DNA from 3 places in the Agarivorans sediminis genome. Region 2 is predicted to be linked to each of the others. Evidence: predicted binding sites of a transcription regulator. Region 2 holds the regulator's gene; each other region holds the start of a gene.
What was found. Region 2 encodes LexA, which represses DNA repair genes until DNA is damaged. Its sites were predicted from a motif close to TACTGTATNNNNATACAGTA; they were not measured.

Region 1 (2,259 bases), 2.3 Mb from region 2:
GGCTCATCAGGGCAAATGCTGTCGAATAAACAGAATTAACCGCTAACTATTTTGTTCTTCAGACGAGTACTCGCGCATCATTCCCTCTACTGTTTCTACCATATGGGTACTCCCACAGAAGAACGGAACACGTTGATGTAACTCTATCGGTTCGATATCCATGATTCGATTAAAGCCATCACTGGCTTTACCACCGGCTTGCTCCATTAAGAAAGCCATCGGGTTGCACTCATAGAGCAAACGCAGCTTACCTGTGGGTGCTGAAGCCGTAGAAGGATAAATATAAATGCCTCCTTTTAACAAGTTGCGGTGAAAATCAGACACTAGTGAACCAATGTAACGAGAAGTGTAAGGACGTTTAGTGCTTGGTTCAATTTCCTGACAGTATTTTAGGTATTTCTTCACACCGGTTGGAAATTTGAGGTAGTTTCCTTCATTGATAGAGTAAATCACCCCATCTTCAGGAATGGTCATATTCTCATGAGACAAATAAAACACGCCTAAGGAAGGGTCACACGTAAAGCCGTGTACACCATGTCCGGTGGTATATACCAACATAGTAGACGAGCCATATACGACATAACCTGCCGCTACTTGACGGTTACCTGGCTGCAAAAAATCTTCTAATACCGCTGGGCTACCACAAGGGCTAATACGTTTATAAATGGAAAATATAGTACCTACTGATACATTCACATCAATGTTAGAGGAGCCATCGAGTGGATCCATTAACACCACATACTTACTATCAATAGACCGTGAACTGTCAAAGCTAACAAACTCATCTTCTTCTTCGGAGGCTACACCACATACCTCACCACGGGCTTCTAAGGCCGCTTTAAATTTTTCGTTAGCATATAAATCTAGCTTTTGTTGCACTTCTCCTTGAACATTTTCAACGCCAGTCGAACCAATAATATCAACTAGGCCGGCTTTGTTGATTTCACGGTTGACCACTTTAGAGGCTAAGCGAATAGCCCCCAGCAGTTGGGTTAGCTCCCCTGTTGCATCGGGAAACTGGTGTTGTTTTTCTATTATGTATTCACCAAGAGTTATCATTTTTATCCCTATTTTTAAGCACGCTTTCCTTGAAAACCTTTTCAGTCATCAATGTTATTTTGCAAGTATTTACGAAAAATTACTAGCGTTCAGATCTAATTGTCATACATATAGGCGAAAAAAACATTTGCAAATCTTTCAATCAAGAACTACTGTATATCCATACACTGTATAAAAACACAGTCACTTAATGACATTGACTAAAGCATGGAGCAAACAATGGCGCAACAAATTGAACAACTGCTACAAAGCAACAAGGTATGGCAAGGCAGCCAATGGCAACGCAGTCATCTTGACGTTCATGCAAGTGGCTTTGAACAGCTTGACCAGCAACTACCTAACCATGGCTGGCCACAAGGTGGCATCACCGAGGTGCTTTATGAAAATCATGGTATTGGCGAGTTGCAATTACTGCTTCCAGCGCTAGCTAAGTTAAGTCAGCAGTCTCGATGGATTATTTGGGTCGCGCCGCCATTTATGCCTAACGCGCCAGCCTTACAACAACATGGTGTAGACATTAGCAAAGTTATTATTATTCGCCCCGAGCAATGTAGTGACGTAATTTGGACCATTGAACAGGCCTTAAAGAGTGGCTCATGTGGTGCGGTACTAGGTTGGTTAAACGGTTTGGATTTAAAAGCCAGTCGACGCTTGCAACTTGCTGCAGAACAAGGCGATTGCCTAAGTTATTTATTTCGACCGCTGCAACAACAACAGCAAAATTCTAGCGCCAGTGTACGAATGGCCCTACATCCAAGTAAGGCGCCTAATCATATCAACTATCACCTGCTAAAGCGGCGCGGCGGTGCTCCACTCTACGAGCAAAGCATTCCGCGACTTAACTAGCCGGTACTTATTATGCAAGTGACACATGTATTGGATATATCTTGATTTTCCTCAACTCGCGTTGGACTTATTGCAACGCGAGTATCCTGCCAATCAGGCCTTGGCTATTCATCACAACAAACAAATCATTCAACTGAACCACTTTGCCTACCAGCTCGGTGTTTATTTAGGTTGCTCACTTAACACCGCCTACCAACTTGCGCCACAATTACGTTTATATGAACAAACTGATTTATCGTGTGCTGCCTATTTCAACGATTTAGCCCAACAAGCCTTACGTTATTCAGCCCAAGTAGCCCTTCATCCTGAGCAGGGCTTATATATTAGCGGGGCTGGCATGCTCAGCATTTATGA
Region 2 (2,259 bases):
TTACCACATAGCTCTGCACATTGGCCGCGGTAGATGCCCGGTTTATCGATAATCGTCCACGCTTCGTTAATAAAGCCTGGATTAGCATCTTTTTTAACCGCAAAGTCTGGCACCCACCAAGAGTGAATAACATCTTCAGAGGTCATTAAGAAGCGAACCTTCTTACCCACAGGCAACACTAAGGGCCGATCAACCTCGAGTAGATAATTAGCGCGTTTGCTCAGCTTGCCGTTCACTTCGCCCCAATCAGATGCCAGTACACTGTAATACTCTAACTCTTGGTCAAAGTACTTGTAGTGCCACTTCCATTGCGAGCCGGTAACTTGAATCGTTAGGTCTGCATCGGAGGGATCTTCCATGGCGAGTAAGGTTTTAGTCGCAGGGATCGCCATACCAATCAAAATAACGAAAGGGATGACCGTCCAAATAATCTCGACTTTGGTACTTTCATGAAACTGAGCCGGAACGGCCCCTTTAGATTTTCTATGATGAAAAATGGCCCAAAACATTGCGCCAAACACCAGAGCACCAATTGCACAACAAATATAAAAAATTGTCATGTGCAAGCCATAGACTTGCTCGCTTATTGAGGTGACACCTGGACGTAAATTGAATGACATTTCTTCCGCGTATGCTTGCGACGTAAAGAATGTCAGCAGTAATAGCTGTATCCATCGGCCCACAGCGCTCTCCTTTGCTAGTAGCCAACGACAACAACTTCCCAAATCAGGAAGTGGCTGCGAATAAAGGGATAACTCCCACCCCGAACCAACAGGTTGCAACCGCTAAACACAACCTACTGCTTATAAATTAACCTTTAAGTTATGGAATTGTAAATAAAATGTTTATTTTTTTATTGCGAGAGATAAAAGATGTGATGATAACGACAAAAGCCCAAATCAAATTGATTTGGGCTTTAAAATGCGGGAACTATTGTAAAACTTAAGCTTACATCCAATCGGCAGTGCGAATAATGCCGACTGCTAAGCCTTCAATTTCAATGCTCTGATACTCTAAATCTACCTCAATGGTACTGAGCTCTTGGTTTTCAGGGTGCAAATAAACCATTTTGCCATCGCGCTCAAAACGTTTTACCGTGACATCATCTTCCAAGCGGGCTACCACCACTTGACCATTGTGAACATCGCTGGTTTTATGCACCGCCAATAGGTCGCCGTCCATAATACCAATGTCTTTCATGCTCATCCCTTGCACACGTAGCAAGTAATCTGCGTGCGGCTTAAATAAATTAGCATCAACCGCATAGTGAGACTCTACATGCTCTTGCGCCAAAATAGGCTCGCCAGCGGCAACCTGCCCAATCAGCGGTAAACCCGCTTCTTCAGGTTGTTGATTAGCAGCCGGTGTAGACAAATAGGCATCGGCAATGCGGATCCCACGAGAGGCGCCAGGGATCATTTCAATTGCGCCTTTTTTCGCTAAGGCTCGTAGGTGTTCTTCGGCAGCATTGGCCGAGCGAAAACCCAGCTCTTTAGCTATCTCGGCACGAGTAGGCGGCATACCTGTATCTGATATATGTCGTTGAATAAGTTCAAACACTTCGGTCTGACGGGGCGTTAAGGGCTTCATAGTCTACCTGTAAGTTTATACAGCACACTGTTAGTATATACAGCATTAGCGATGAAGCAAGGTTTTATCTAGGATCAAGCTATAGTGTAGGTTTCAGTTTCATTGAAATGCTTTCCGCTACGTTGAAACTACACCCGATATTTCGTGACACCCGTGACAAATAAGTAGAGGTTGGAGTAATAGACGGATACGAACAGCCGAGCTAACTCATTTTTGGACAAATGCGTGTTACGTTATTAGCTCAAATATCGGTGGTTCGGATTAGATTCAGTACGGTTAGATCGGAGTTAACGCCCGGTTTTGGGGCGGACTTGGAGCTGCGAAGCAGCGGAAAGGCCGTCCCAGCCCCAACGGGGCGATAACAACCGCTTGTTAGGTAATTCATTTATGACAGCCGTAGAAAACTCTTATACTCAATCACGATATCGTACTTAACTCCCGCTTGCTTTAACCGACCTACGATATGATTCGCGACCTCATTTGGCCGCTCGTGCGCATATTGGACATCAACAACTAAGATATATTTCCCATCTCTCTTAAGTTCGACAAGCATGACGGCCTCCCCCTCATACTCACCACTCCAAGATCTCAACAACTCGTTACGAGGGCTGTTAGCCCAGCGGTTATAACTTCGTATCCAAGGCTTTTTATCCTGAACCAAGCCATTAT
Region 3 (2,259 bases), 1.5 Mb from region 2:
CCGCAGTACCTGCTTAAAGCCACGACTGATACCATCATCAAACGGCGAGTTATGTGCAAAGATTAAAATCGCTCCAGCTACGCTACCTTGTTCTCTTGCTTTTAAACATGCACTACTTACATGTAGAGAGAATGCTTGAATCAACGAATGTAGCTCCAGTATTCGTTGGCCAGTACTTCTCGTTGAGAAAATCTGCTGCTTGTTCGCTCGAACTTCATCCCATGCTTTTGTGGATACCCCGTTAAGTTCGAGTATCGTTCTCTCCATTTCTACACTGAAATGCTGCTTGGCAAGTTTCGGTGGCATCTTTGCAAGTTTGAGCGCAGTTGTTATTCCCATGTCTTTGAGGCGTACACTTAGCTTTCGTCCAACTCCCCAAACATCGGACACACACATTTTAGATAAAATGCGGTCTCTTTGTTCATTGTTCTCAATCACACACACTCCATCGAAACCTGGTAGACGTTTAGCGGCATGATTAGCGACCTTACACAGCGTCAGCGTTTCTCCAAACCCCACGCAAACGGGTAAACGCACTTCTTTCCAGACAGCTCGTCGGATTTGCTTTCCCAGAACATCAAACGAGGGTAGTGCCTCACGGGCATTTGATACATCTATGAAGGTTTCATCAATACTGTATACATGTTGCCTCGGAGCAAATGCGCCAATGATTTGCATCATATGCATCGATAAATCTGCATATAGTTCATAGTTTGACGAGCACACAATGACACCATGCTTTTCACACAATGATTTTATCTGAAAAAACGGCTTAAAGCGCTCAATACCCATAGCTTTGGCCAAACGATTTACAGCAACTACACAACCATCGTTATTACTCAATACAATGATTGGTTTGTTGCGCCAATCAGGGCGAAACACAGCTTCTGATGAACAATAAAAGCTATTGGCATCAACAAGCGCAAACATTAAAGCAGTTTCAATAAACGAGAGGGACGATGACAGCGTATAGAGCGGATAACGACGCCTTCTACAGTGAACCTATCACAGCTACTAACTGCGACGGGACTATAGTGTTCGTTGGCTGATAGCAGCATACGTCTTGATTTATCGATAATCTTACACACAAACTCACCATTGATATTCGCGACAATTACATCGCCACTCTCAACATGGACGTGACGGTCAACAATCAATACATCTCCATCGTGTATACCGCTACCCAACATTGAGTCTCCGGACGCTAGACCGATAAATGTGGCAGATGGATGCTCAATAAGCAGGTCATCTAAACTCAGTGGGAGTTGTGAATATTCTGTCGCGGGGGACTCAAAACCGGTGAGACCAGCACTCGCGGAAATAGGGATTACTTTCATTCAAACCAAAAACTGTATATACATACAGCCATTATAGATACGTTATACAAAAAGAGAAACTAGTAATTGCTGTAATAAGGAGTCACTTGAGCCAGTCCCCGCATAGACTTCAAATGATTCGAGGATGTCTGTTCGTGTTTTTACAAAGCCTACCTGTCAGGCATGCAATTACGCTCAAGTGAGTAATTATCAACTTACAACCATATTGATAGTTATGTTAGATTTGGACTACACCCTATCTAAAGGATTTATAATGAAAGCATGGATAGCAATTCCGCTATTAGTCTCGGGGTACGTGAACGCTTCTGAATTTCGCACACCAAACTGCCCAATTGGCTGCCCAAGCCTTGATATTGAGGGAAATATCGTCATTTTTGAACGGCTATACACACTCTCCCAAAGTAAGAAAACGCAGTTTGCCGATTGGGTGGCTTATGAAGTAGATGTACTAAACTTTGGCACTACAACCAATCGAACGTGGAAAAACAATCCTTTACTCGATGAAAATGAGCGACTGGAAAAAGACGACTATAGTGGAGCGTCAAGTAAACTCGATATTGACCGTGGACACCAAGCTCCACTAGCTAGTTTTGTGGGAAGTCGCTACTGGCCTACCCTTAACTATTTATCCAATATTACGCCTCAAGCGAAAGGTTTAAACCAGGGCCCATGGAAAAACCTAGAGGAAGCAGTTAGAGATGCTGTTGGGTTTCGAGAAAATCTATATGTTATAACAGGCCCGCTCTACCGAAACGAAATGGAAGGCTTACCAAAAGCCGATGAAGCGCATGCAATACCATCTGATTACTACAAGATTATATATGATGATAAAGGCAACTCTGCCGCGTTTCTCATGAGCCAACAAACAACCAGAGATACAAATTACTGCACAACAAAGAAAACAATCTCTGAATTAAGGACT

Region 1: imuA (translesion DNA synthesis-associated protein ImuA) is a predicted target of LexA. The motif match lies at 1,210-1,229, and genes of this name have one in related genera.
Region 3: M0C34_RS07650 (LexA family protein) is a predicted target of LexA. The motif match lies at 1,348-1,367, and genes of this name have one in related genera.

What each region holds. Positions count from the first base shown of each region.
Region 1 covers NZ_CP096670.1:2,467,766-2,470,024, forward strand. The annotation lists gene M0C34_RS11165 (DUF1853 family protein) at 1-29, shown strand, start outside; gene fbp (class 1 fructose-bisphosphatase) at 43-1,059, opposite strand; gene imuA (translesion DNA synthesis-associated protein ImuA) at 1,279-1,905, shown strand; gene M0C34_RS11180 (Y-family DNA polymerase) at 1,931-2,259, shown strand, end outside.
Region 2 covers NZ_CP096670.1:167,242-169,500, reverse strand. The annotation lists gene coxB (cytochrome c oxidase subunit II) at 1-620, opposite strand, end outside; gene lexA (transcriptional repressor LexA) at 949-1,590, opposite strand; gene M0C34_RS00805 (hypothetical protein) at 1,976-2,259, opposite strand, start outside.
Region 3 covers NZ_CP096670.1:1,689,398-1,691,656, reverse strand. The annotation lists gene M0C34_RS07655 (Y-family DNA polymerase) at 1-930, opposite strand, end outside; gene M0C34_RS07650 (LexA family protein) at 930-1,337, opposite strand; gene M0C34_RS07645 (DNA/RNA non-specific endonuclease) at 1,591-2,259, shown strand, end outside.